DNA from 4 places in the Klebsiella africana genome. Region 2 is predicted to be linked to each of the others. Evidence: predicted binding sites of a transcription regulator. Region 2 holds the regulator's gene; each other region holds the start of a gene.

The links. Region 2 encodes CRP, which controls carbon source genes, mostly activating them, when cyclic AMP is high. Its sites were predicted from a motif close to ATGTGANNNNNNTCACAT; they were not measured.
Region 1: the regulator CRP is predicted to act here: its motif matches at 3,712-3,729, upstream of msrB (peptide-methionine (R)-S-oxide reductase MsrB).
Region 3: the regulator CRP is predicted to act here: its motif matches at 5,666-5,683, upstream of LGL98_RS13065 (sugar transporter).
Region 4: the regulator CRP is predicted to act here: its motif matches at 4,907-4,924, upstream of drpB (cell division protein DrpB).

Annotation. Positions count from the first base shown of each region.
Region 1 covers NZ_CP084874.1:3,072,822-3,080,193, forward strand. The annotation lists gene ansA (asparaginase) at 1-185, shown strand, start outside; gene pncA (bifunctional nicotinamidase/pyrazinamidase) at 195-836, shown strand; gene chiD (chitinase ChiD) at 1,007-2,260, shown strand; gene yajD (HNH nuclease YajD) at 2,421-2,765, shown strand; gene LGL98_RS15000 (YeaC family protein) at 2,861-3,139, opposite strand; gene msrB (peptide-methionine (R)-S-oxide reductase MsrB) at 3,183-3,596, opposite strand; gene gapA (glyceraldehyde-3-phosphate dehydrogenase) at 3,935-4,930, shown strand; gene LGL98_RS15015 (D-hexose-6-phosphate mutarotase) at 5,005-5,889, shown strand; gene LGL98_RS15020 (aldo/keto reductase) at 5,950-6,804, opposite strand; gene LGL98_RS15025 (MipA/OmpV family protein) at 6,896-7,372, opposite strand, start outside.
Region 2 covers NZ_CP084874.1:415,468-422,839, forward strand. The annotation lists gene argD (bifunctional acetylornithine/succinyldiaminopimelate transaminase) at 1-462, shown strand, start outside; gene LGL98_RS01895 (YccS/YhfK family putative transporter) at 452-2,530, opposite strand; gene crp (cAMP-activated global transcriptional regulator CRP) at 2,582-3,214, opposite strand; gene LGL98_RS01905 (OsmC family protein) at 3,521-3,925, shown strand; gene LGL98_RS01910 (phosphoribulokinase) at 3,984-4,853, opposite strand; gene LGL98_RS01915 (YheU family protein) at 4,890-5,108, opposite strand; gene LGL98_RS01920 (hydrolase) at 5,105-6,064, opposite strand; gene LGL98_RS01925 (ABC transporter ATP-binding protein) at 6,321-7,372, opposite strand, start outside.
Region 3 covers NZ_CP084874.1:2,669,595-2,676,966, reverse strand. The annotation lists gene ydeE (efflux MFS transporter YdeE) at 1-1,161, opposite strand, end outside; gene eamA (O-acetylserine/cysteine exporter) at 1,356-2,255, shown strand; gene marB (multiple antibiotic resistance protein MarB) at 2,304-2,522, opposite strand; gene marA (MDR efflux pump AcrAB transcriptional activator MarA) at 2,563-2,937, opposite strand; gene marR (multiple antibiotic resistance transcriptional regulator MarR) at 2,958-3,392, opposite strand; gene LGL98_RS13070 (MarC family NAAT transporter) at 3,655-4,323, shown strand; gene LGL98_RS13065 (sugar transporter) at 4,392-5,591, opposite strand; gene LGL98_RS13060 (PhzF family phenazine biosynthesis protein) at 5,793-6,587, shown strand; gene LGL98_RS13055 (MFS transporter) at 6,633-7,372, opposite strand, start outside.
Region 4 covers NZ_CP084874.1:1,804,224-1,811,595, forward strand. The annotation lists gene LGL98_RS08690 (CobW family GTP-binding protein) at 1-567, shown strand, start outside; gene LGL98_RS08695 (ABC transporter substrate-binding protein) at 572-1,762, shown strand; tRNA gene LGL98_RS08700 (tRNA-Asn) at 1,852-1,927, opposite strand; gene mtfA (DgsA anti-repressor MtfA) at 2,028-2,828, opposite strand; tRNA gene LGL98_RS08710 (tRNA-Ser) at 2,919-3,008, shown strand; gene ompC (porin OmpC) at 3,281-4,426, opposite strand; gene drpB (cell division protein DrpB) at 4,966-5,247, shown strand; gene LGL98_RS08725 (phosphohydrolase) at 5,290-5,997, shown strand; gene LGL98_RS08730 (DNA cytosine methyltransferase) at 6,074-7,372, shown strand, end outside.

The DNA.
Region 1 (7,372 bases), 2.6 Mb from region 2:
ACATGGGCGGCTATGCCACCGGCAACGCCCTCGCCCAGGCGGGGGTCATCAGTGGTTTCGATATGACGGTGGAAGCGACGCTGACCAAGCTACACTATCTGCTTAGCCAGCAGCTGGACGTTGACGCCATTCGCGCGGCAATGCAGCAAAATCTGCGTGGCGAACTCACCCCCGACGAAGCGTAAGGAGGACGTATGGCACAGCGAGCGCTGTTACTGGTTGATTTGCAGAACGACTTTTGCGCCGGCGGCGCGCTGGCGGTTCCTGAAGGTGACAGCACCGTCGACGTAGCCAATGCGCTTATCGACTGGAGCCTGGCGCGCGGCGAACCCATCGTCGCCAGCCAGGACTGGCACCCAGCGGATCACGGCAGTTTTGCCAGCCAGCACCAGGTAGAACCCTACACCCAGGGCGAACTCGACGGCCTGGCGCAGACCTTCTGGCCAGATCACTGCGTGCAACACAGCGAAGGTGCGGCGCTGCATCCGCTGCTCAAGCAGCAGGCGATCGCCGCCGTGTTTCACAAAGGGCAAAACCGGGTCATCGACAGCTACAGCGCTTTCTTTGACAACGGTCACCGTCAGAAAACCGAACTGGACGGCTGGCTGCGTGGTCAGGGGGTCGTGGAGCTGACCGTGCTCGGCCTCGCCACCGATTACTGCGTCAAGTTCACCGTGCTGGATGCCCTGGCGCTGGGCTACGCGGTCAACGTCATTACCGACGGCTGCCGCGGGGTGAATCTGCAGCCGCAGGACAGCAGTCAGGCATTTATGGAGATGGCCGCCGCGGGCGCCACGCTCTATACCCTTGATGACTGGCGGGAAACCCACGCCTGATCCCTCCCCCGGCGCGTCCGCGCCGGGTCCTCTTCTGCCGCCGCGTTATCGTCCATAAATTGAACTCTCTCGCAGTTTCAACAGGTTATTGCTGCTAGTCTGGCAAGGCTGTTTTTTCGCCACGCCATTTCCGTGGCGTGGTTATTTTTTTATGTCAAAGAGGAACCACTATGAAACGTTTGCCCTTGTTGGCAGCCTTGCCCTTGCTTTGCGCTTCTGCGCTCTCTGCCCAACCGCTGATGTCCGTCGGCTATTTCAACGGCGGCGGCGACGTCACTGCCGGGCCGGGCGGTGATATCGATAAGCTGGACGTCCGGCAGATCACCCATCTCAACTACTCGTTTGGCCTTATCTATAACGATGAAAAAGACGAGACCAATGCGGCCCTGAAGGATCCTGCTCATCTGCACGAGATCTGGCTGTCGCCGAAGGTGCAGGCGGATCTGCAAAAGCTCCCCGCCCTGCGTAAACAGAATCCGGACCTCAAAGTCCTGCTGTCGGTCGGCGGCTGGGGCGCGCGTGGTTTCTCCGGCGCGGCGGCGACCGCAGAAAGTCGCGCCGTCTTTATTCGTTCCGCGCAGAAAATCATCCAGCAATATGGTCTGGACGGCATTGACCTCGACTGGGAGTTTCCGGTCAACGGCGCCTGGGGACTGGTGGCCAGCCAGCCGGCTGACCGCGACAACTTCACTGCCCTGCTGAAATCGCTGCGCGAGGCAGTCGGTGAGCAAAAGCTGGTGACTATCGCCGTGGGCGCCAATGCCGAGAGCCCGAAAAGCTGGGTGGACGTCAAAGCGGTGGCCCCGGTGCTGAACTACATCAACCTGATGACCTACGACATGGCCTACGGCACACAGTACTTCAACTCGAACCTGTATGACTCCAGCCACTGGCCAACGGTCGCTGCGGCGGATAAATACAGCGCCGATTTTGTGGTCAACAATTACCTGGCCGCCGGGCTTAAACCCAGCCAGATGAACCTCGGGATTGGTTTTTATGGCCGGGTACCGAAACGGGCGGTCGAGCCGGGGATTGACTGGACGAAAGCGGATGCGCAAAACAATCCGGTCACCCAGCCCTATTTTGGGCCACAACAGATCGCGCTGTTTGCCTCGCTGGGCTATGACCTGAGCAAAGACACCTACGTGAAATACAATGATATCGTGGGCAAACTGCTCAACGATCCGCAGAAACGCTTTACCGAGCACTGGGACGATGAGGCGAAAGTCCCGTGGCTGTCGGTGCAGTCCGCGGAGGGCAAGCCGCTGTTCGCCCTCTCCTATGAGAACCCGCGCTCGGTAGCCATTAAGGCGGACTATATCAAGGCGAAGGGCCTCGCCGGGGCGATGTTCTGGGAATATGGCGCCGATGACCAGAACCAGCTGGCCCGCCAGCTGGCGGAATCCCTGGGGATCAAACACTAATCATGGCTGTTCCGCCGCATTGTCGGCGCCGGGCGGCGTGACGCAGGCAGCATCACCTGCAATGCAGGTATATCGCGCCGCCCGGGATAGGTTATGATGCCTGTTATCCGCTGCGCCAGGGGCTGGCGCAGCTTAACCGTTTGACAGGAGGCAGGGGGCCATGGCCTATATCCCCAAAAATTACGCACGTCTGGAAGTGGGTTACCGCGAAAAGGCGCTCAAGCTTTTTCCCTGGGTGTGCGGACGCTGCTCACGGGAGTTTGTCTACTCCAATCTACGCGAGCTGACGGTGCATCACATCGATCACGACCACTCCAATAACCCGGAAGATGGCAGTAACTGGGAGATGTTGTGCCTGTACTGTCACGATCACGAACATTCCAAGTACACTGAAGCGGATCAGTATGGCTCCACGGTGGTGGCGGGCGAAGATGCGCAAAAGAGCGTCGGCGAGGCCACCTACAACCCGTTTGCCGATCTGAAAGCGATGATGAACAAAAAGTAAGCAGGTCTTTCTGACCGCTGCGTGCGGTCGTTCAGCCTGACGCCGTCCGGCGTGGGATCACCCAACGCCGGAACCGCTCCAGGCCAGCGAGCAGTTTATTGCAGCTTAACGGTGGCGATTGGCTTCGGCACGATGCCAAGATCTTCTTTCAGCTGCTGTTTGCTCTTCATCACCATCTGCCCGCGGGTGTCGATGGTCATATGCTGGGCGTCGGTGTTATATCGGGCCTGCCAGAGCATCACCAGCTGCAGGCTATTTTCCTTCTGCTCCGGCGTCAGCGCCACACCATCCGGCCATTTTCCCAGCTCTACCGCCGTCGCCAGACGCTGATACACTTCCGGCGTCATACTGTCGATAATTTGCTCAATATTCATCTTCCGCTCACCTCCGCCTGGAATAATTTGCTGAATCGTTTCTTCAACCCTTAATCTGCTCGCCATTCTGTTCATCAGTGAAGCTTAGCGACGCCGAATTGACACAATAGCGCTCGCCGGTCGGCTGCGGACCATCCGGAAACACGTGGCCGAGATGGGCGTCACAATTTCCGCAACGGATCTCGATGCGCTGCATGCCGTGCGAGTTGTCGGTCAGATAGCGAATGGCCTCATCGCTTACCGGCTCGTAGAAGCTTGGCCAGCCGCAACCAGAGTCGTATTTGGTTTGGGAGTTAAACAGCGGGGCATCGCATACCAGGCAGTGATACACGCCATTTTTCTTGTTGTGCAGCAGTCGTCCGGTGAAAGGCGGTTCGGTGCCATGATGCTGCGTCACGTAAAACTGCATTTCGCTCAAGCCGTTTTTCAGCTCTTCCGGGGTGGGTTTATTCGCCATAGGCTTACATCTCACTTTGCAATGGACTACTTTCGCTGCAATTCTAACAAAACATTAACAATGAAGCGTACACTTTTGTTCTAAACTTATCCGGTGCCCGCAGGCAGCCAGATAATTGTGACTTAAATCACATTTTTATCTTAAATGCCCTTTAAAATTCCGCGCGCAGTCCCCATATGGAATTGGGCTCAAAGGGAGAGTGAGGCAAATCAATCGCGCAAAGGTCTGCTCAGGATTGATTTGTCGCAATGATTGACACGATTCCGCTTGACGCTGCGTAAGGTTTTTGTAATTTTACAGGCAACCTTTTATTCACTAACAAATAGCTGGTGGAATATATGACTATCAAAGTAGGTATCAACGGTTTTGGCCGTATCGGTCGCATTGTTTTCCGTGCTGCTCAGAAACGTTCTGACATCGAGATCGTTGCAATCAACGACCTGTTAGACGCAGAGTACATGGCTTACATGCTGAAGTATGACTCCACTCACGGTCGTTTCGACGGCACCGTTGAAGTGAAAGACGGTCATCTGGTCGTTAACGGTAAAAAAATCCGTGTTACCGCTGAACGTGACCCGGCTAACCTGAAGTGGGACGAAGTTGGTGTTGACGTTGTTGCTGAAGCAACCGGTATCTTCCTGACCGACGAAACCGCTCGTAAACACATCACCGCTGGCGCGAAAAAAGTCGTTCTGACTGGCCCGTCCAAAGACAACACTCCGATGTTCGTTCGCGGTGCTAACTTCGACACTTATGCTGGCCAGGACATCGTTTCCAACGCATCCTGCACCACCAACTGCCTGGCACCGCTGGCTAAAGTTATCAACGACAACTTCGGTATCGTTGAAGGCCTGATGACCACCGTCCACGCTACCACCGCTACCCAGAAAACCGTTGATGGCCCGTCTCACAAAGACTGGCGCGGCGGCCGCGGCGCAGCTCAGAACATCATCCCGTCCTCTACCGGTGCTGCTAAAGCAGTAGGTAAAGTACTGCCAGAACTGAACGGCAAACTGACCGGTATGGCGTTCCGCGTTCCGACTCCGAACGTATCCGTTGTTGACCTGACCGTTCGTCTGGAAAAAGCAGCGTCCTACGAAGAAATCAAGAAAGCCATCAAAGCCGCTTCTGAAGGCGCTATGAAAGGTGTTCTGGGTTACACCGAAGACGACGTTGTTTCCACCGACTTCAACGGCGAAGTTTGCACTTCCGTGTTCGATGCTAAAGCAGGTATCGCACTGAACGACAACTTCGTGAAACTGGTTTCCTGGTACGACAACGAAACCGGCTACTCCAACAAAGTTCTGGATCTGATTGCTCACATCTCCAAATAAGTTGAGATGAACCAGTAATCTGTAAGAGCGACTTCGGTCGCTCTTTTTTTTGTCTGCAGAGATAGGATTGCACAATGATAAATAAGATTTTTGCTCTCCCGGTGAATGAAACTATTTCGCCCGTTATCTCCCGTCGCCAGCTTGACGACCTGGAGCTGATTGTTATCGACCATCCGCAGGTGAAAGCCTCTGTAGCGCTGCAGGGGGCGCACCTGCTCTCCTGGAAACCCGCCGGTGAAGAAGACGTCCTGTGGCTGAGCAACAACACCCCGTTTAAACAGGGCGTCGCCCTGCGCGGCGGCGTGCCGATCTGCTGGCCCTGGTTTGGCCCATCGGCGCAGCAGGGTCTGCCGTCGCACGGTTTTGCCCGCAATCTGCCGTGGACCCTGGAAGGCCATGACGAAGACGACAGCGGCGTGATGTTGACCTTTGCGCTCCAGCACAGCGCCGAAACCATCAAGCTCTGGCCGCACGAGTTCACCCTCTATGCCCGCTTTAAGCTGGGCAAGACCTGCGAAATCGAGCTGGAAGCCCACGGTGAATTCGAAACCACCTCTGCCCTGCATACCTACTTCAACGTCGGCGATATCGCGGCGGTGAAAGTGAGCGGTCTTGGCGAGCGCTATATCGATAAAGTGAACAATGCCGAAGAAGGCGTCCTGAGCAACGGCGTGCAGACCTTCCCGGACCGCACCGATCGCGTCTATCTCAACGCCGACAGCTGCAGCGTAATCCATGACGATGCGCTTAACCGCACTATCGACGTGGTGCATCATCATCAGCACAACGTGGTGGCCTGGAACCCGGGCCCGGCGCTGTCCGTCAGCATGGGCGACATGCCGGACGATGGTTACAAAACCTTCGTTTGCGTCGAAACCTGCTGCGTAACCCAGCCGCAGAAAGCCAGCGAAGAGACCCCTTCTCGCCTGGCGCAGACCATCAGCGTGAAAACACGCTAACCGCAAAAAGCCCCGTTTATCACGGGGCTTTTTCTCTTCTCTACCGGGATGCGCTGTGGGTTAAACCATATCCAGCCGGGTTTTTCGCTGCGGCGGCGGATAGAGGCGATCCAGCTGCGCGAGCTCTTCCGCACTGAGGACGATATCGAGCGCAGCGGCATTCTGCACCACATGCTCAATACTGGCCGCTTTCGGGATCGCCAGCACTTCCGGATGACGAATCACCCAGGCCAGCAGCAGCTGCGCCACCGTCACCCCCCGCGCGTTAGCCATATTAATGATATCGGTATGCTGAAAAAGTCCATTGCGTAAGCGCCCCGCCTGCGCCAGCGGGCAGTAGGCCATCATCGGCAGACTGTGCTGCTGGCACCAGGGCAGGAGATCGTATTCAATGCCCCGCGATGCGAGATGATAGAGCACCTGGTTGGTTGCGCAATGCTCGCCACCCGCCGTCCGCCACAGCGCCTGCATATCGTCGGTGTCCAGGTTAGAGACGCCCCAGCAGCGGATCTTGCCCTCGGCCACCAGCTTCTCCATCGCCTCAACCGTCTCCTGCAGCGGGATATCACCCCGCCAGTGCAGAAGATACATATCGAGATAGTCGGTCTGCAGCCGGCGCAGGCTGTTTTCACAGGCGTGACGCATCGCCGCTCCGCCGGCATGCCAGGGATAGACTTTGGAGACCAGCACCACCCGGTCGCGCAGGCCGCGGATCGCCTGGCCCACCACTTCCTCCGCCCCGCCGTCAGCGTACATTTCCGCCGTATCGATCACGCTCAGTCCATGGTCGATGCCCGCACGCAGTGCAGCCACTTCCTGCTGACGCTGCGCCGCATTTTCGCCCATATACCACGTGCCCAGCCCGATGGCCGGAACCGCCGCCTGCTCGCCAAAGCGTACTGTTTTTGTCACCATCTCCTCCTCCTTAGCTTTCTGCACCACCATAAAGCAAAACAGGGCACAAGGCCCTGTTTTGATGCATGAAGTGCACTGTGATAATGCACAATCAGAAGGTGTAGGTAATCCCGGTGGAGATCAGGCCGCTCCAGGATTTGTCCACCATCGGGCTGTCGGTAATTTCATCCGATAGACGGGTGTAGCGCGCGATACCGTAAACGCTCCAGTCGCCAAGGAAGCGATAGTTAGCCGACAGCTCCAGATACGGGTTCCAACTGCTGTCCGGGTCATAGCTGCGCATACCGCTGCGACGAGACTCATGCTGGGAGACACCATAGTAGTATTCGTTCTGATTGTCGCTGTTCCACTCCACGCCAATACCCGGCGTCAGCGTCAGGTTACCGTTGGTGTAACGGTACAGCCAGGCGAGATCCCAGTTGATACCGTTGCTGTTATCCAGCGTATCGCCGGCAATCGTCGTACGCAAGAAGCCATAGGGCGTGTTGTGGACATAAGAAAGACCGGCCATCACCGTCGATTTACGTTTATCCAGACGACGCATTTGTTCACTGTCGCTGTCGCCCGG
Region 2 (7,372 bases):
GCCAAAGCGCTCGGCGGCGGCTTCCCGGTCAGCGCCATGCTGACCACCCACGAGATCGCCAGCGCCTTCCATGCGGGCTCCCATGGTTCAACCTACGGCGGCAACCCGCTGGCCTGCGCGGTCGCCAACGCCGCCTTCGATCTGATCAATACCCCGGCGGTGCTGGATGGCGTGAACGCGAAACGCGAACTGTTCGTCAAACACCTGCAGCAGCTGGATGCCGAGTTTGATCTGTTCAGTGATATTCGCGGAATGGGCCTGCTGATCGGCGCGGAACTGAAGCCGCAGCACAAAGGTCGCGCGCGTGATTTCCTCTATGCCGCGGCCGACGCCGGCGTTATGGTGCTTAACGCCGGGCCGGACGTAATGCGTTTTGTTCCCTCGCTGATCATCGACGAGCAGGATATTGCCGAGGGGATGGCGCGCTTTGCTCAGGCCGTGGCAAAGGTGATTAACGGCTGATCTTCCGCAGCCAGATGCCATGATGCGGCCGCTGACGCCATGCCACTGATGAAATGGTGTGCATGGTGTTCAGATGGCCCAGAATGCGTTGCAGATGCTGCTCCAGGGTACTTAACGGACCGACTGGCACCTCGCTTTCCGGCGACTCCATAATATTGGCATCCCCTGCGCTGCCGGGACCATCGCTGTCCAGCCGCTGCTGGCAACGCTGCAGCGCAATCTCGCAGGATTCGAGATAGCGCTGGGCAAGATCCGGGGTGAGCATCGTATGCTCCCGGGCCAGGGTGGTCATGGCGTTGATGTGTTCGACGATAAACTGGCTGTGCGTTACCCACAGCTTCATATCTTCCAGATAGTGGGTATTAAACCCCGGCTCCTGCATCGCCTGATTCAGGGAGTTGTAGAGCGCGTTGTGCGCCTGGTTGACGCGCATGCGTTGATAGGCCAGCGCGGGTGCTTTCGGGTCGGGGCTGAGGATCAGGCGAATCGCCTGCTGGTCGGCCTCCAGCGCATCGTGGGCATTTTTTTTCAGCAGGCCGCTCTGCCACTGTGGCCACAGCCAAACCATCCCGCCGAAGGCGATCAGGCAGCCGATAAGCGTGTCGATCAGCCGGGCGATAATAAACTGTTCCCCGTTGAGCGTCAGCAGCTGCAGGGTATACACCGCCGTCACCGTAAAGCCTACCATCGCCCAGCCATAGTGTTTGCGGATGATCAGATAGCTAAGCAGGGTGATCAGCAGCATCCCGCTCAGGGTATAGCTCTCCGGAACGTGAAAGTGCAACGTCAGGCCGGCGATGATCAGGCCGGCGAGCGTTCCCGCCGCCCGGTGGACAATTCGCACCCGCGTGGCGCCATAGCCGTTCTGGGTGACGAAGAGCACGGTCATCAGGATCCAATAGGGCTTAGGCAAGTGCAGGGCGTTGCCCATCAGGCTGGCGATGCTCAGCATCACGCTGATGCGGGCGGCATTGCGCAGCGCGGGCGATTTTAGCGACAGGTAGTTCTTTAGTGCGGGAAACAGCGGTAAACGACGCTCTTTGTCGGCCATCAGATCTCGGGCATACAGCGGACGCTGGGTATGCAGCACCCGGGCGATGCGGCTGAAGTGCCAGGCGCAGAAGTGGCCGACCGGGTTATCCGGATGTTGCCTGGCGATCTTTTCCAGAGCCTCGATCTGTTTATCCATTTGAAAGCGCTGCGGGAAGCGATGATAGAGCATGTCATCCGCCAGCACGCGAAGGCGGGCGGCGACGGTCTGCGCGTTCCAGCGGATCACCGCTTCGGCATGGCTGCGTTCTACCAGCTTTTGCACCTCTTCCGGCTGATGCAGGCTGACCGAAATATGCTCCTGCAGATCCAGCCCCATCTGGAACGCCCGCAGCAGGCGCTTGTGGTCGTTGCGTTGGTTAGCGGCCAACATATGCATCTGCTGATAGCACTGGGTAATCAGGTCGACCACCTTCTGCTGGCGGGTGAGCAGCGGCGGCAGGGCGGTCGACGGATCGGTATGCTGGGTCAACAGACTGTATTTAGCTTCACAATAGTCGGCCAGTTCCCGGTAAAGCAGGCTTAACGACTCCCGCAGCGGCTGTTCGCGCCACAGCCAGAACCAGAACCAGTTAAACACGCCGTACCACAGCGTGCCGAAGGCGTAGATCAGCAGCGGCTCCCAGATGGGCATATTGCCCGCCAGGCTCAGGGTAAAGATGGCGGCGATCAGCGATGCGGGCAGCAGACGCGCGTGCAGCGAACTGATCTCCGCGGTGACGCCGAGCAGCAGCGCCAGGCCGCTGAGGATAAGCGGTAGGGGGATCGCCTGGGCGAGAAGTAACTGCACCACCAGGCTGCATCCGGCAAACAGGCAGCCGCCGATAATCAGGCGTTTGAAAAAACGCTTATGCGGGGTATCAAGACCGGCAATATTGCAGCAGGCGGGGACTAAGGAAAACAGCAGTCCCTGCTGGAGATGCCCGAGCAGAAGACCGATGGCCACAGGCAGACACAGCACCAGCGTTTGCCGCAGTGCATAGTTGACTTCCGGGTGGTAAATCAGCCTGCGCCACATGAGGGAAAAACAAAAACGGCGTACTGCAGGAGCAATACGCCGCTTAGCAACTTAACGGGTGCCGTAGACGACGATGGTTTTACCGTGCGCGGAAATCAGGTTCTGATCTTCCAGCATTTTCAAAATACGGCCAACCGTTTCACGAGAGCAGCCGACGATCTGACCAATTTCCTGGCGGGTAATTTTAATTTGCATACCGTCCGGGTGGGTCATGGCATCCGGTTGCTTCGCCAGGTTCAGCAGCGTCTGGGCGATACGGCCCGTCACGTCGAGGAAGGCAAGGTTGCCCACTTTCTCAGACGTGACCTGCAGACGGCGAGCCATTTGCGAAGAGAGACGCATCAGAATGTCCGGGTTCACCTGGATCAGCTGACGGAATTTCTTATAAGAGATTTCGGCCACTTCACATGCGGTTTTCGCCCGTACCCAGGCGCTACGCTCCTGACCCTCTTCAAACAGGCCTAATTCACCGATGAAATCGCCCTGGTTGAGGTAGGAGAGGATCATCTCTTTACCTTCTTCATCCTTGATGAGTACAGCCACGGAGCCTTTAACGATGTAGTACAGCGTTTCTGCTTTCTCACCCTGGTGGATCAGCGTGCTCTTTGATGGGTACTTATGAATGTGGCAATGAGACAAGAACCATTCAAGGGTAGGGTCTGTTTGCGGTTTGCCAAGCACCATGCGCGGTTATCCTCTGTTATAAGCTATCTCCGGGCGCCGACACTACACGGCGTCCGGGCATGCAATCGTATTGTTTCCCTATACCTGGGAAGCTGGCTGATGATTTTTCGACAGCCCGTAATGTGAACTCCTCTGCATACATGCAGTACATCAATGTATTACTGTAGCATCCAGACTGTTTTAGCATAGCTTTCGCCGCATGTCTCCTGGTGTCTCGCTTCAGCATGACGCAGGTCGCCTTCCGTTGCGAGAATTGTTATGTGCGCGTAATCTGACAGGAATATTGCGATACTGGAGTTAAATTTTATGCAAGCGCGTGTGAAATGGGTAGAAGGGTTAACCTTTATCGGGGAGTCCGCATCGGGACACCAGATTCTGATGGACGGCAACTCCGGGGATAAGGCTCCCAGCCCGATGGAGATGGTGCTGATGGCGGCGGGCGGTTGCAGCGCGATCGATGTGGTCTCCATTCTGCAAAAAGGTCGTCACGACGTGACCAATTGCGAAGTGAAGCTGACCTCCGAGCGTCGCGAAGAGGCTCCGCGTCTGTTTACGCATATTAATCTGCACTTTATCGTCACCGGTAAAGCGCTGAAAGATGCCGCGGTCTCCCGGGCGGTGGATCTGTCGGCAGAGAAATACTGTTCAGTGGCGCTGATGCTGGAAAAAGCGGTGAAGATCACCCACTCCTATGAAGTGATCGAGGCGTAGTCTTCGCCTGGTGTTGTATCGAATCTCAATCCCGGCCTCCTGGCCGGGGTTTTTTCTTTTAGCCTATCTTACGGCCTTCCATCAGGCGCTCGACCAGCGGCGTCATGATAAGCTCCATCGCCAGCCCCATTTTACCGCCCGGCACCACCAGGGTGTTCATGTGCGAGATAAACGACCCCTGCAGCATCGCCAACAGCCAGGGGAAGTCGATATTTTGCAGATTGCGGAAATGGATCACCACAAAGCTCTCGTCCAGCGAGGGGATCGCTTTGGCGGCAAACGGGTTGGAGGTGTCCACCGTCGGCACGCGCTGAAAGTTGATGTGGGTGCGGGAAAATTGCGGCGTAATGAAGTTGATGTAATCTTCCATCGAGCGGACGACCGAGTCCATCACCGCCTCCCGGGAGTGGCCGCGTTCGCTGGTGTCGCGAATAAGCTTTTGGATCCACTCGAGGTTAACGATAGGCACCACCCCGACAAGCAGGTCGACATGGCTGGCGACATCATGCTGCGGCGTGACAACCCCGCCGTGCAGCCCCTCATAGAACAGCACGTCTGTCGGCTCCGGCAGTGGCTGCCAGGGAGTGAAGGTCCCCGGCACCTGATTCCACGGCACGGCTTCGTCATAGGTGTGCAGGTATTTCCGCGACTGGCCTTTTCCGTGGCGGCCATAGTCGACAAAGGTCTGCTCCAGCAGGCCGAAGTCGTTCGCCTCCGGGCCAAAGTAGCTGATATGTTTGCCCTGATCCCGCGCCTTACGGATCGCCATGTCCATTTCCGGGCGGGTGTAGCGATGAAAGCTGTCGCCTTCCACTTCCGCGGCATGCAGGTTTAGCTGCGCGAAGATTTTGCGAAAGGCAAGGCTGGTGGTGGTAGTGCCCGCGCCGCTGGAGCCCGTGACGGCGATCACCGGATGTTTGGCAGACATAACAACTCCCTGGTTAAACGATGTAGTGGCGTCGCCTTAGCCGTTAAACAGCGCACGCGGCATAATATTGACCGTCTCATGCAGTTCCGACCACACAAGGACCGCTTCTCCGCGTTTCAGCTGCTGTTTTACATCGGCGACTTTATCGGCAAGTGAACGTTCATGTTCACCATAATCGGTGCCTTCACGTAACACAAAGCTTTCAATCAGGTTATCCAGCGTTTCGGGATCCAGATCCTGCCAGGGAATAATCATGCGGGAACCTCCAGCCAGCGGTTTAACCAGTCGGGAATGCGTCTTTCCAGCCACATTTCCGGTTTACGCAGAGTGCCGCTGACGAAGCCAACGTGGCCGCCTTGTTCGGTCAATTGATACTCTACGTTCGCCGGCAGTTGCTCCTGCGGCGGAATAGAGTGGTGATCCATAAACGGATCGTCTTTCGCGTGAATAATTAGCGTCGGCTTAGTGATATCGCTCAGCCGCGGCATGGCGCTGCATTGCCGGTAATAATCCAGCGCATCGGCAAAGCCATGGATCTTGGCGGTGATCATATCGTCAAATTCCCGGATGCGGCGCATCCCTTTGAGCTGGCGTAAATCGACGGGCAGCGAGCCAGGATACGCTTTCAGCTTGCGTGAGGCGTTGGCTTTTAACAGATTGAGCAGATAGCGCTGATAAACCCGCGAGAAGCCCTTATCCATATGATAGCTGCAGGCTTCCAGCATGAAAGGCGCGGAAACGATCACCGCGGCATCCAGCGGGCAGCGGTCGCCTTCTTCTGCCAGCAGGCAGCCCAGCATATTGCCGCCCAGCGAATAGCCGACGGCCGCGGTCGGCGCGGGGCCAAACTCACGCTGCAGCCAGTGCAGAAACCAGGTGCCATCTTCCGTTTCGCCGGAGTGATAAATGCGGTTATTGCGGTTAGGTTCGCCGCTGCAGCCGCGAAAATGCATGACTACGCCCAGCCAGCCGCGCTGCATCGCCGCGTGCATCAGGCCATGGGCGTACGGGCTGTGCAGACTGCCTTCCAGGCCGTGAAAGACGACCAGGCGCGGCTTATGGCGCGCCTGGTACGGATCTTCGCTCCAGGCGAGATCGACAAAATCGCCGTCTGGCAGCTCAAGGCGCTGCCAGTGCGGAGTGAAGCGCAATTTACGGCGGATCAGCCGCGGCAGCATGGTTTGCAGATGACGATTGCCCACGCCGCGCATCGGATGGAACTCACGCGAATCGTTTTCGGGGGGCGTCATGTCTGTGGGGATGATTTCAACCATAGCACCAGAACAATTAATAAACGTGATGATGACTATACCGCGCAGGGCGCGCAGGAGTTAGCCAATATGTGGTCAGTGGGTTCAGGTTACACCAAAAACAAACCATTGATGTCACTGATGACCAGACCACGGGCGGGCAGAAACCCATCCTGCCAGCGGCATCGCAGACGCAGGCAGGATGAGGAAGAAGTGATTAGCCTTCCTGAAGCATGCGCTCCAGCTGCTCCTGTGCCTCCAGCCAGGCCATTTCGCACTCCTCCAGCCCGGATTTCGCGCTGGCCTGCTGCTGCAGGCATTCAGTCAGTTCCGCTTTACGCGAGGCGTCGTAGAGTTCGCTGTCGCCAAGTTTCTCTTCTGCACTGGCCAGCTGCGCGTTGAGCTTATCCATCTCTTTTTCCAGACGGGCGATCTCTTTGCGCAGCGGTTGGGTCTGGCTGCGTAGCTCCGCTTCCCGACGCTTCTGGTCTTTGCGCGCCTGGGCGCTATTGCCGCTCTCTTTTGGCGCCTCGCCGCTCTGGGACTCCTGTTTTTGCGAGTCGCTGAGCCATTGCTGATAATCTTCCAGATCGCCGTCGAACGGTTCGACTTTACCATCGTGAACAAGGTACAGATCGTCGGTGGTGGAGCGGATCAGGTGGCGATCGTGCGATACGACCACCAGCGCCCCTTCAAAGTCGATCAGCGCTTCGGTTAAGGCCTGACGCATATCGAGGTCAAGGTGGTTGGTCGGTTCATCGAGCAGCAGCAGGTTAGGGCGCTGCCAGACAATCAGGGCCAGCACCAGGCGCGCTTTTTCTCCACCGGAGAAGCGGCGGGTTTCTTCGCTGACCTTATCCCCCTGGAAGCCAAAGCCGCCCAGATAATCGCGCAGCTTCTGCTCCAGCTCCTGCGGCGCCAGGCGCGCCAGGTGCTGCAGCGGCGACTCATCGGCGCGCAGGAACTCCAGCTGATGCTGGGCGAAGTAGCCGAGCTTGATGCCTTTGGCGAGGCCGATCTCGCCGCTCATGGGCTGGAGTTCGCCAGCCAGCAGCTTAATCAGCGTCGATTTCCCGGCGCCGTTGCGGCCCAGCAGGCCGATACGCGACCCCGGCACCAGGTTAAGCTTGATGGAGTCGAGGATAATACGCTCGCCGTAGCCAGCGCTGACTTTCTCCATCTTCAGCAGTGGGTTAGGCAGGCTCTCCGGCTGGCGGAAGCTGAAGTGGAACGGGTTATCCACATGCGCCGGGGCGATGAGCTCCATCC
Region 3 (7,372 bases), 2.3 Mb from region 2:
GCGGGCATTGATCCCGCGGAAAATCATCAGCCAGGCGGCGACAATCGCCACGATAAGAATGGCAAAAAGCGACCAGTGCGGCAGATGAGTGAGGATCAACCCCGTCAGCATCGGGTTGAATGCCGCCCCCAGCCACCCCAGCGACTGGGCGGAGAAGTAGCTGGCCTTCATCCCCGGCGGGGCAATATGGTCAATCAGCATATACTCCCCGGGGGCATAAATCACTTCCCCGAGGGTGAAGATCGCCGCCGAGATCCCCCACGCCCACAGGCTGGCGCCAGAGAACATAAAGCCCACAAGGCCGATCACAAAGCAGACGGTGCCGAAGGTCATCAGCGGGCGGATATTTCTCGCGCTCAGCCGTCGGCCAACCGCGTACTGCAGAGCGACCACCACCGCGGCGTTGACCGGCAGCACCACGGCCACCACTTTCTCGGCGAAGTCGCTGCTGGCGACCACCAGCACATATTGCGAGAGGCAGGAGGCGAAGGCGCCGCCGACGAAGGAGGCCAACAACCCGGAACAGGTAAACCACAGCAGCGCCCGGTCGCGCAGCAACACCGACGGTGACCAGGGCACGGCGCCCTGCTGGACCGCGGCGGCACCATCCCGCTGGAGAAACAGCTGAATAAACACCAGAGGAAAAGCGGCGCAGGCGGCCGCCAGCCAGAACGGCAAATTGATGCTGTGCATCACCAGCAGGGTGCCGATGGGCGGCCCGACGGTCCAGCCGATATTGAGGATGGTGTAGTTCAGCGAGAAGATGCGCGCTTTTTTCTCTGCCGTCAGCCGGTCGGCAAACCAGGCTTTTAGCACGGTGGAAAACACCGAGTAGGCGCAGTTGATCAGCGCAAAGAAGATCACCACCAGGGGGGCGTTATTGACCAGGGGTATTGCGCTGAAGCCGAGAATGAACACCAGCACTGACCATACCATATAGCGCTTTTTGTCGAACTTGTCCGCGAGGATGCCAAAGCCCATGCTGAACAACACGCCGACCACCAGCGCCAACGACAGGGCGTAGCCAATCACATCCACCTCCAGCTGAAAGCGTCGGGTGAGGTAGATAGTCATAAACGGCAGTGTGGCGCCGCGGCCAATAGTTAATAGCAACGACGATGCCAGCAGCGCAATGGTGGAGCGCCGGAGAGTGGTGATCATGATTTCCTTGCCTGTCATGTTGTTATCATTTTATGTCTTCGATCACAAATAACACGGCCATTACGCCTTGTACAGGTCGCCCCGGCCGCCGGGCGCACTTCCGGGCCTGCCAAAAATAATGATCTATCCCGGCGGCCGCTTTTTCGCTACTTTGATTTTGTTCACAAAAATTCCAATAACGACAGAGGCAGGGTATGACGAGGAAAGATGGACTGCTGGCGCTGCTGGTAGTGGTGGTGTGGGGGCTTAACTTTGTGGTGATTAAGCTGGGATTGCACAATATGCCGCCGCTGATGCTGGCGGGGTTGCGCTTTATGCTGGTGGCCTTCCCGGCGCTGCTGTTTGTGTCCCGCCCGGCCATTCCGCTGCGTCTGCTGCTGGGCTATGGCCTGACCATTAGCTTTGGTCAGTTTGCCTTTCTGTTCTGCGCTATCGGCCTGGGGATGCCGGCCGGTCTGGCTTCGCTGGTGCTGCAGGCGCAAGCCTTCTTCACCATCATCCTCGGCGCCTTCGTCTTTGGCGAACGGCTGCAGGGCAAGCAGCTGGCGGGGATCGCCCTGGCGATCTTTGGCGTGCTGGTGCTGGTGGAGGGCAGCCTTGGCGGGGAGCACGTGCCGCTGGTGGGCTTTATGCTGACCCTGGCGGCGGCGCTCAGCTGGGCCTGCGGTAATATCTTCAACAAGAAAATCATGTCGCATACCGCCCGGCCGCCCATTATGTCGCTGGTAGTGTGGAGCGCGTTGATCCCGGTGCTGCCGTTTATGCTGGCCTCATGGTTGATTGATGGCCCGCAGACCATGCTGGCGAGTCTGCAACACATCGATCTGCTGACGATACTGTCGCTGCTCTATCTGGCGTTTATCGCCACTATCGTCGGCTATGGCATCTGGGGATCGCTGCTGGGGCGCTATGAAACCTGGCGGGTGGCGCCGCTGTCGCTGCTGGTGCCGGTGGTGGGAATGGCCAGCGCCGCACTGCTGTTGGGGGAGACGCTCAGCGGACTGCAGCTCACCGGGGCGGTGCTGATTATGGCCGGGCTCTACATTAACGTCTTCGGCTTACGTCTGGTGCGGCCGGGTATGGCCCGCGGATAAAAAAAAGCCCCGGAGACGGGGCTATACACAATTATGCGTGTAATGGCATCACAGGTCGTGCTGCTGGTAGTACGGCACGCCAAGTTCGTCAGATTTATCATTACCAGCCGCCATATGATTGAAATCAAATGGCGAATCATTATGTTCGGAAGGGATAATCATTGTATCACGCTGGTTTTGACGCACCGGCGTGGTGTTTTGCTCCGCATAGCTGAGGCTGGAGGCCAGCGACAGGAGTACGATAGCTGCGGCAGCGAATAGTTTCATGATTTCCTCAATACGTCTTTTATAGTGCAGGCGATTAACATCAGTTATTTAGCGGATGTAGATAGCGGGACTCGCCAGGTACATTCGTTATGCGATACTTGTGGGGCGGAACATCGAAATAGTTCTTGAACGTTCGCGTCAGGGTCTGCTGCGACTCGAAACCGTAGCGCTCCGCCAGGTACAGGATTGGCTCATTGCTCTGCTTGAGCTTTTGCGCAATCTCCGTCAGCTTGCGGCTGCGGATGTACTGGCCGAGAGAATGGCCGGTCTCTTTCTTAAACATACGTTGCAGGTGCCACTTGGAGTAACCTGAGCGCTCAGACACTTTTTCCAGCGACAGGGGCGATTCCAGGTTATCCTCGATCCACGACAAAATACTATGGATAGTGATGGCGTCATTATTACGTCTGGACATCATCTTACCTCTTCTTATTTTTACGGCAGGACCTTCTTGAGCAGTTGCTCAAGCATGGCGACTTCGTCCGCCGACAGATTTTTCGTTAACTCCTGGTGTAACTTCTGACCCACAACCTGATGACACTGCTCGCAAAGGGCTGCACCGTCCGGCGTCAACTGCACCAGCACGCCGCGCTTGTCAGCGGGGTTGGGTAACCGTTCAATCCAGCCTTTGCACGCCAGGCGGTCAAGCATACGCGTCATCGCGCCCGGGTCGACGGAAAGCACGGTTTTCAGCTCAACGGGGGTAATACATACTTCGCAACGAATGGAGCAGAGCACGCGAAACTGGGTCGCGGTAATATCCATAGGTGAGAGGTAGTCGTTGAGCAGGCGATCTTTTTTCTGGTTAACCATCTGGATCAAGCGACCCAGCGGGATCATTTCATTAAACAGGTCGCTGGTACTTTTCATGATGGTTGCCCAGGCAAGTAATTAGTTGCAGGTGATACTATTGCCCAGGCAATCATAAGTCAACATTATGAATTCGCCGATGCCACGATTTGCTAAAAGAAAAATATCTGACGTGGGTCACTGTTTGCGGTTTTTCTAACGCTTGTTAATTTTTAGCGGAAATGGTTTATCACCCGAGCTGGTGTCGAATCCAACGAAGCCGGTATACTCACGGAACGAAATCATCCTGAAAAAATGAATTTAAATGGGACTTTAATTAACTATGTTCGATTTGTTTAAAGCAATAGGGCTCGGCCTGGCGGTGCTTTTGCCGCTGGCTAACCCACTTACAACCGTGGCGCTGTTCCTCGGCCTGGCGGGCAATATGAACAACGCCGAGCGTAACAAGCAGGCGTTAATGGCATCGGTGTATGTCTTCGCCATTCTGATGGTGTCGTGGTATGCCGGTCAGGTGGTGATGAATACATTCGGCATATCAATACCTGGGCTGCGTATCGCCGGGGGATTGATTGTGGCCTTTATCGGTTTCCGCATGCTGTTCCCCCAGCAAAAAGCCCACGATTCGATGGAAGCGAAGATCAAATCGGAAGAATTGCAGGATGAACCGACCGCCAATATCGCCTTTGTGCCGCTGGCAATGCCCAGTACCGCCGGCCCGGGTACCATCGCGATGATTATTAGCTCCGCCTCGACCGTTAAACACGGCGTGGACTTCCCGGAGTGGGTGGTGCTGGCGGCACCGCCGATCATCTTTTTACTGTTAGGGGTGATTCTGTGGGCTTGTCTGCGCAGTTCCGGCGCGATTATGCGTCTGGTTGGCAAGGGTGGGATCGAAGCGATTTCCCGACTGATGGGCTTCCTGCTGGTCTGCATGGGCGTGCAGTTTATTATTAACGGTGTGCTGGAGATCATTTCGACCTGGCATCCCTGACCGCCCGCGATGCGCAGAGAGACAAAGCCCGCCGGCGCGATACCGGCGGGCTTTTTTGTGCGACGGATTCAGGAGTGGTGCGGCTGATGGTCTTCCAGCGATACCGGCCAGCGGCGGAAAATCATCAGCGACCAGACCAGCGCCACCAGTGCCGGAATGGCGCCGACATAGCCGACAGAGGCCATCGACAGATGCAGACTCACCTGGCTGCCGACCAGCGCCCCGGCGCCAATGCCGATATTAAAGATGCCCGAGAACAGGGACATGGCGACGTCGGTGGCATCCGGCGCGGAGGCCAGCACTTTCACCTGCATACCGAGGCCAATAATCATGATTGCCACCCCCCAGAAGATGCTAAGCAGCATCAGGTGGTGCGGGTTATGCGAGGCCGGCAGAAGCAGCAGCAGGCAGGCCAGCAGCAGGCCGATTGCCAGGCTTATCAGCCCTGACGCATGCTGGTTACCGAGCTTGCCGAACAGAATACTGCCGATAATACCGGCCCCGCCAAGGATCAGCAGCAGCACGGTGGCAAAGTTGCCGCTCAGGCCTGCCACGGTCTGGACAAAGGGCTCGATATAGCTGTAGGCGGTATAATGGGCGGTCACCACCACCACGGTCAGAATATATACGCTGACCAGCGCCGGGCGGCGGAACAGCACCGGCAGGCTTTTCAGCGAGCCAGAATGTTCGCTCGGCAGGGTCGGCAGCAGTTTCACCAGACAGGCCAGGGTGGCTAACGCGCCGAGGCCGATCGCCAGGAAAGTCATTCGCCAGCCAAAGTACTGGCCGATAATGCGGCCAATCGGAATACCAAATACCATCGCCAGCGCGGTACCGGTGGCGATCAGGCTCAGCGCCTGCGCCCGTTTACCCGGCGGCGCCATGCGGATAGCCAGCGCCGAGGTTATCGACCAGAACACCGCATGCGCAAAAGCGATGCCAATGCGGCTGATCACCAGCACGTCAAAACTCCAGGCAAAAAACGACAGGACGTGGCTGGCGATAAACAGAATAAACAGGCCGATAAGCAGGCGCCGGCGCTCCACTTTGCTGGTTAGCAGCATAAACGGCAGCGACATCAGCGCCACCACCCATGCGTAGATGGTCAGCATCATGCCCACCTGCGCGGTTTCCATGCCGAAGCTGTCGGCAATATCCGACAGCAGCCCGACAGGGGCAAATTCTGTAGTGTTAAAAATAAACGCGGCAATGGCCAACGTCACGACACGTAGCCACGCTACCTTGCGTGAGACCGTATTCGTAGTCATAAGCTCTGGACTGGTGATTCAGGGGAAGATGTGACGCTGATCTTAAAACGATTGCTGGCGAAAAGACAATCATTTTGTGATCTGAGTCTCATTTCATCGCAAGGGGCTGGCTGCGGTTAAGCAATTAATTTTGCTATGGATAGTGTCAGGAAGACGCTTTTATGTCATGTTGAAGGAAAGTAAAAAAAGTAAGGACAGTGTATGCAGGAAATTCAATTTTATCTGGTCGATGCTTTCAGCGATAAAAACTTCGGTGGCAATGCCGCTGCCGTATGCCCCCTCAGCGAGTGGTTAGCCGACGATGTGCTGCTGAAAATGGCCCAACAGCATAACCAGTCCGAAACGGCTTTCTTTGTCCGTACCGACGAGGGTTATGAGCTACGCTGGTTTACCACACTCGCCGAGATCAACCTCTGCGGCCACGCGACCCTCGCCGCAGCGCACGTTATTTTCGAATATCTCGACCATCCTTCGGCGACGATTCTCTTTAGCACCCGCTTTGTTGGTGAACTGCGGGTCACCCGGAACGGCGACTGGCTGACGCTCGATTTTCCGGCGTGGTCGACAACCCCGGTGGATAACCCACCGGCAGATTTGCTGGCCGGGCTGGGACTCGAGGCCGCCGTTGAAGTGCGGGAAGGGCGCGATTATCTGGTGGTGCTGGCGGATCGCCAGCAGGTTGAAGCGGTGCAACCGGATATGGCGCGGCTGCGAACGCTGGGCAAAATGATCTGCGTCAGCGCGGCGGATGAGGAGTATGACTTTGTCAGCCGCTTCTTCTGCCCGGGGGAAGGGGTGCCGGAAGATCCGGTCACCGGTTCCGCCCATAGCATGCTGATCCCCTGGTGGGGCGAAAAACTAGGGAAAACCACCATGATGGCGCGCCAGGGTTCCACCCGCGGCGGCGACCTGCGCTGCCAGTGGCAGGGCGACCGGGTGCTGATCGGCGGCCAGGCGACCACCTATCTGCGCGGAACGATTTACCTGCGAGGGTAACAATGTGTTTACGCCCGGTGGCATCCCCTACCGGGCGGATTGGACTTAATGTTGTTCAGCAGCATTAAGGACGGGTGATTTTTCACCCTTGTCATTGATAGGTTCAATTTTACCCATCAGGAACAGGTAGTTGATTATCCCGATAACGACCAGAATGGCCGAGAAAATCAGTGCCCAGTTGAATGAGCCTGTCGCAGCAACGATCGCACCCGTAATGATAGGACCGACTGCGCCTCCCATATTCGAAACCGTATTTTGCAGCCCAGCGACAATTGAGACGCTATTTTTGGGGGCAACATCACCCGGTAAGGCCCAAACCTGTGATGCGGCGACCGTCGTGCCTGATTTGGCGACACACAAGAGAAAGACGGTCATAAACACAGAGTCGGTAAATGGTGCAAAGCCGATACAAAGTGCCATAAGCAAGCCGATAGTCAAAAACAGTTTACGGGTCGCTGTGAGAGACAGTATTTTCTTATGTACCAGACGATCTGAGGCCCAGCCAGCAAAAACCTCAATCACCATCCCGCATAATAAAGGCAGAGCGGCTACCATTCCCATTTTAATAAAATCCATACCTTTCTCTTTTACCAGGTAAGTGGGAAGCCAGGTAATGAAAAAATAGGACGTATAATTGATGGTAAAAAAACCGATGCACATTGCCCAAATGTTACGATAACGCAAGAGCTTATACCATTTCATTGGCAATACGGTTTTGTCGCCGTGATGTTGTTTTTGGCCATCGCGAATAATACGCACTTCTGAAGGACTGATGCGTTTGTGTT
Region 4 (7,372 bases), 1.4 Mb from region 2:
GTGACGGCAGCGGACAAACTGCTGGTGAGTAAGAGCGATCGCGTTGCCCCCGAGGAGACGGTGACACTCCAGCAGTGGCTGCGTCAGCTTAATCCGCTGGCGGAAGTGGGCACTACGCGGCTGGCGCAGGATAGCCTGGACTGGCTGTTCCGAAGTGAAGTGTTTCGCGGCTCTCATGAACAACGTTTCCGCTGGTTAGGGTCATGTGCTGACAACACGTTTTCGTTGCTGCCAAAGCGCGATGGTGGGGCGCATCCCACGACAGAAACGTGCGTGATTTCGCTTGAGCAGTCGCTAAACTGGCCCGCTTTTGCTATCTGGTTATCCATGCTATTACATTGCCATGGTGGCGCGGTGCTGAGAATGAAAGGCATTTTGCGCGTGAGCGACAGCGATAGTCCGGTGGTTATTCATGGTGTACAGCATACGTTGCATCCTCCGGTGCATTTGGATGACTGGCCGGGAGCGTTAAGCCGTTCAACGTTGGTATTTATATTACGTGGACTGGAGGCGCATCGCTTGCAGCAGGCCTTTAGCCGCTTTATGCAAGTATTACAGGAGTCCTGAAGGGATGAGTTCTGCGGCGATTATTTCTCCCCCATTAACGCTTCGGGTTTTGGGCACATCGGTGACGTTACTGGAGATATTGCGCGTTCGCGCTGAGCAGGAGCTAGGGATCAAGATCGAATACCTGCTGCATAGCGTGGAAGATGCCCAGCGCATCGCGGTTATGCAGCCTGAAAGTTACGATCTCTATGACCAGTGGTTTCATAATATCGATTTTGTCTGGCCGGCACGTGCTATTCAGCCGCTGGAGGTGAAGCGGCTGAAATATTGGGACGAGGTAAACGAACTGGCGAAGCAGGGCACCCTGAACGGCGTTGTCGCCGATGGCAGTGTACCGTCCCAGCGCTTGTACGTTCAACGGGATCGCCATTTAAGCAGCCAGCCGAGCGATCTCATCAGTATGCTGCCATTGACGCATAATGCCGATAGCTTTGCCTATCATGTCGACCGTCTTCCCGAGGCGCTTCAGCAGGAAGAAGAGAGTTGGGGATGGTTGCTGCATAGCGCGCTCACTGGCGCGGTCGCTCTGCAGGAGGATGCGGCTATGGGAGGGATCGATGCCGCTCTGGCTATGCAGGGCGCGGGGATGGCGCAGTTTGCCGATATTGGCAATCTGACACTGGAAGAGATCGATGTTTTGACTCAAGGATTAGCCCATCTTAATCGCCAGGGACATTTTGCTGCATTCTGGTCGTCCCAGGATCAGGCATGCGATTTAATCGATAATCGATGCGTTGAGGTCCAGAGTTTATGGGCTCCCATCTATTTCCGGCGCCATTTCCATCAGCGAGGCTATAAAATGGCGCGCCCACGAGAAGGCTATCGGGCGTGGTATGGCGGCATGTCGCTGTCTCGCTGCGTGACCGGGAAGGTAAAAGAAGCGGCCTATGATTACCTTAACTGGTGGCAGTCTGGTTGGCCCGGCGCAGTAATGGCCCGGCAGGGATATTATATTTCCAACCCGCAGCGGAGCCGCGCTTGTCTGTCGCAGGCCGAATGGGATTATTGGTATGCAGGAAAACCGGCCGCTGAATTACTCCTGGATGCCTCTGGCGCGCCGCTGATTCCTGCGGGTGAACGTCGGGATGGTGGAAGCTACGAGCAGCGGATGGGACATATTGCGGTATGGAATTCGGTGATGGATGAACATAACTATCTGACGCGACGCTGGCAGGAGGCTCTAATGCGCCGCTAACCCTTATGCGGCCGGACTGGCCAGAGGGGAGGCCGGTCTGATGAAAGCTCAAAAGCAAAAAGCCTGCTCGAAAGCAGGCTTTTTAAATTTGGCTCCTCTGACTGGACTCGAACCAGTGACATACGGATTAACAGTCCGCCGTTCTACCGACTGAACTACAGAGGAATCGTGTGAACGAGGCGCATACTACTGGTCCCGCATTTTTGTGTCAACACTAAAATTAACACGCTGATTCAAATGGCTAAATTTAGCTCAACACGTTGTTTTAGTGAACAATACGTTGTTCGTCTTCATCCTGCAGGCCATTCTCACGAATACGCATTAGCGGGTCCTGCCGGTAAAACTGGCAGAAACGCTGCCACAGGGCCGGGAAACGAGGCGCAAACAATTCGGGGGCACTGAAAAAATATTCCGATAGCACGGCAAAACATTCCGCGGGATCGGTCGCTGCATAGGCATCAATGCTGGCCGCGCTCTCTCCCACCAGGTCTATCTCATCCTGAATATTGTTCATTGCCGCGTGGAGATCGTGTTCCCAACCGGCAACCTCGCGCAGCGGGATCAGAGGCACGCCGCTGGCCCGATCGCCGTTTCGCGTATCAAGCTTATGCGCCACTTCATGCACTACGAGGTTAAAGCCTGAGGCATCAAACGAGTCCTGAATATCCAGCCAGTTCAGCACCACTGGACCCTGCTGCCAGCTCTGTCCCGATTGTACTACCCGTTGATTATGAACCAGTCCAATATCATCTTCCCATTCGTCATCCACCACAAACGGGGCAGGGTAGATGAGTACCTCATGGAAACCGTCCAGCCACTCGATACCGAGCTCAAGAACGGGCAGACAAAAGAGCATAGCAATGCGCGCCTGGTGCAGCGGGGTCAGCTCCAGCCCCTGTAATGCCACCAGCCGCTTTTGCTGTAAAAAACGGGCTGCCATCTGCGTAAGCTTCTGCTGCTCAGAGGGCGAAAGATGGGCTAAAACCGGAATGGCAAGCGCTTGCTCCCAGGGCATCTCTGCGTTGCCGGACTCATCATCTGCTTTCCAGGGCCATTTAAACATCATATTGCTCGCAAAGTCGTCACTTGAACACGATTACCGAAACAGATGCTATTAAAATGCCAAAGATCCTGGCATTATAGCAACCATCACAGCGGAGAGATGCCGGAGCGGCTGAACGGACCGGTCTCGAAAACCGGAGTAGGGGCAACTCTACCGGGGGTTCAAATCCCCCTCTCTCCGCCACTTTTTCCTCGTAAGACCATTCCCCTTCGATGATTCCGTTAGCTTCAGGTATAACGCCCGTGCTGGGGTATCGCCATCATCATCGTCCTGGTTTCAGCGTAAAACGCCTGCGCGCCTGATCCTTTTGTGTTTTTACCGCTGAATGTTGCCCGAACGAGTTTAAACGCATCATAAAGAGGGAAAGTGCGCCTGGAAAGCGGCAATGTCGAAAAGAGTGATCTCAACGGAGCGGGAACAAGAAAAAGCCCGCTGAGCGCGGGCTTAGATGGGGATTAGAACTGATAGACCAGACCGAGGGCGACGATGTCATCGGTCGCGATACCGCTGTTTTTGTAGAAGCGGTCGTCTTCATCCAGCAGGTTGATTTTGTAATCCACATAGGTGGACATATTTTTGTTGAAGTAGTAGGTCATGCCGATATCGACATACTTGACCAGATCTTTGTCGCCGTAGCGAGAATAGGTGTAGAGATCTTTACCCTTCGACTGTAGATAAGCCACAGACGGACGCAGCGGTAAATTAAAGTCGTCGAACTGATACTGCGCGACTACTTCGAAGTTCTGCGTCTTGTTGGCAATCCCGCCAAAACTATCGTTGCCGTAGAAGGTCATGTTGCGAGTTTCAGCATACATGGCGGCCAGATAGATGTTGTTGGCATCATATTTCGCGCCGACGGTCCAGGCATCGGCTTTATCGCCATTGGCGTAGCGGTGGCTGCTACGAGCTTCTGCCAGCTGGTTATGAGTACGGTCAGAAGACGAATAGGCTGCACCGAAGCTGATGCCCATATCGAGATCGTAGTAGCTGGAGATACCGAAACCGTCGCCATTTTCCCGCGCCAGTTTACGATCACCGCCGTTATTAGTGCCTTCGCCAGAACCGGCGTTTTCATTATTACCCTGATACTGCAGGGCGAAGTGCAGGCCATCGACAAGGCCGAAGAAGTCGCTGTTACGATAGGTGGCCACGCCGTTGGTACGGCCGGTCATGTAGACGTCGGTCTGGGTGTAGGTATCGCCGCCAAATTCCGGCAACATATCGGTCCAGGATTCAATGTCGTAAACCACACCGTAGTTACGACCGTAATCCAGTGAGCCCCAGTCGGCAAACTTCAGACCGGCAAAGCCGAGACGGGTCCAGGAATTCGCGCCTTCTTTTTCGGTGGTGTTTGCCTGAATATTGTATTCCCACTGACCGTAGCCCGTTAATTCTGAGGCAATTTGTGTTTCGCCTTTCAGACCAAAGCGAACATAAGTCTGATCGCCGTCCTCTGAAGTGTCGTCAGAGAAGTAATGCAGGCCGTCGACTTTACCGTAGAGGTCCAGTTTGTTGCCGTTGTTGTTATAGATTTCCGCGGCATTAACGGCGTTGGCCATTAAGAGTGCCGGTACTATGAGTGCCAGTACTTTTCTTTTCATTATATATTCCCTTTTAATAATAATTGCTATGAATTATGACAATCCCTCCGGAATGACTATCAGATACTAACGACTAAGTTCTTTTTTATTTAAAATAAAATATGTAAATAAATGATGTAAAATATTTCCAATTATTTCAATATGGTTCTTTATATTAAAATTAAATATTTCCATCCAACCTATAATTTTCATATATAGCAATACTTTATTGAATATCTAGTTGGTTGTTGTTAATTTTATGAAATGGATTGTATAAATTATATGCAAAAGAGTTATTCATTATGGAAATTTATTTTTTGTGAATGGAAATAACCAGATAATTATTAACTCAGCTTGCGTTATTTAAAGAGTGAATAGCTTCAAGCGTACGGGGAAATAATCAAGACACCTCTTCAGTCTGTGCGCATTGGCAGCAGAAGTCGCGAGATGGTGCAGAAGAAAGAGATGAAACTGCTGCCTGTGACGCGTGTTGGCGGTATAATGTGATGCTAGTCACGTTTTAGGTGGCGGTAGTGTGTTGTGTCACGGAGAGGAAAGAGATGGAAGAGCAGGCAAAACGCAGCCCCGGAGGGAAGCTCGCGTTATGGGCGTTGTATGCTTTTTGCGGATACTGTATCTGGGTCATTGTGCGTTACTGGTGGGTGGTTGGCAAAATTCAGAGCGTTCCCGGCGCCAGTGTGGACGGCGATTTTGGAACCACGGCAGGGAAATGGCTGGGTGCGCTGTTGGGCATGCTAGTCCTCGGCGGTATTGGATCCATCCTCGGCGCGGTCGTCTGGTATACCCGGCCATCCCGCGGTGGGCAAGATAATCCGCGGTAAAGTTGCTATGCTCGGGGCTGACCTTCATATAGAGGAAAGCTTATGGACCTGGTTGACTGGCAGCAACGATTTGAGCACTGGATACTCACGCATCACACGCAGGATGATGCCGCGCACGATCTGTCCCATTTTCGTCGCGTCTGGGCCACGGCCATTCAGCTGGCCGCGGGTGAGGAGGTCGACCGGCTGGTACTTCTCACGGCTTGCTATTTTCATGACATCGTCAGTCTGCCTAAAAATCATCCCGAGCGAAGCCGCTCCTCAATGATGGCCGCTGAGAAAACCCTCGCTATTTTGCAGTCGTCATTTGCTGATTTTCCCGTGGAGCGTTACCCGGCGGTGAGCCATGCAATTGAGGCGCACAGCTTCAGCGCGGCGATCCCACCGCGCACGCTGGAGGCGAAAATTGTCCAGGATGCCGATCGGCTCGAGTCGCTGGGCGCTATTGGCCTGGCGCGGGTCTTTGCTGTCGCCGGCGCGTTGAACACCATCTTATTTGATGCCGCTGATCCCTTTGCCGACCAGCGGGCGCTGGATGACAGAAAATATGCTCTCGACCATTTCCAGTGCAAACTCCTGCGCCTGCCGGAAAGCATGCAAACAGTCAGAGGCAGAGCGATGGCCGAGCATAATGCGCGCTTTCTCGTCGAATTTATGGCCAAGCTCAGCGCGGAGCTGCAGGGCGAGCCGCTGGCGCTGGATGAAGCGGTTTTACGCCGCTTTGCACCGCAGGCGTCAACCGACCATTGATTTATGGTACTCTCTGCAAAAATCGTCCGCGCTGGTTGAGGATATGCCGCAAAAGTTAATTAAGGAAAACAGGTCGTTGTCGTTGGCAGAGCAGGCCGGGATAGAGGCTCAGGCGCTGCTGCGTCAGCTGATGACGATCTATGATGTGAAAACGCTGGTCGCCGAGCTGGTAAGCGTCGGGGAGCAGCACTGGAGCGCGGCAATCCTCAAGCGCGTAGTGACGCTCAACCGCGCGGCGGAACGTTTACGTCCGCAGGAGATCGCCCACCTTGCAACACTGCTGCCGGCCCCGCCTGCTCATCATCCGCACTATGGGTTCCGTTTTGTCGATCTGTTTGCCGGCATCGGCGGGATCCGCAGCGGTTTTGAAGCTATCGGCGGACAATGCGTCTTTACCAGCGAGTGGAACAAGCACGCCGTGCGTACCTATAAGGCTAACTGGTACTGCGATCCGCAGCAGCATCGTTTTAATGAAGATATCCGCGATATTACCCTCAGCCATCGTCCTGAGGTCAGTGACGAGGAGGCGGCACAGCATATTCGTGAAGCCATTCCTCAGCATGACGTGTTGCTGGCCGGCTTTCCCTGCCAGCCTTTCTCACTTGCCGGGGTGTCCAAAAAAAATGCCATGGGCCGCGCCCACGGTTTTGCCTGCGAAACCCAGGGAACACTGTTTTTTGATGTGGTGAGAATTATCGCTGCCCGTCAGCCGGCTATTTTTGTGCTGGAGAATGTTAAAAACCTCAAAAGTCACGATCAGGGGCGCACTTTCCGCATCATCATGCAGACGCTGGATGAGCTGGGCTATGAAGTGGCTGACGCGGGGCATATCGGGCCGGATGATCCCAAGGTGATCGATGGACGCCATTTCTTGCCTCAACACCGGGAGCGTATCGTGCTGGTGGGTTTCCGTCGCGATCTGCAGCTGCATGAAGGATTTACGCTCCGCGCCATCGCGGCGCAGTACCCAGCGGTGCGGCCAACGTTTGGCGAGCTGCTGGAGCCGACGGTCGATGCAAAATTTATCCTCACCGCGGTGTTGTGGAAATATCTTTATCGTTATGCCCGCAAGCATCAGGCGCGGGGCAATGGTTTTGGTTATGGCCTGGTTGACCCCAGCAACCCCCACAGTGTGGCCCGGACGCTGTCTGCCCGCTACTATAAAGATGGTGCCGAAATTCTTGTCGATCGCGGCTGGGACCGGGCGCTGGGTGAGAAGCACTTTGACGATCCGCAAAATCAGCAGCGGCGGCCTCGCCGGTTGACACCGCGCGAGTGCGCCCGGCTAATGGGCTTTGAATCGCCGCAGGGGACGCGTTTTCGCATTCCAGTATCGGATACCCAGGCCTATCGCCAGTTCGGCAATTCGGTGGTG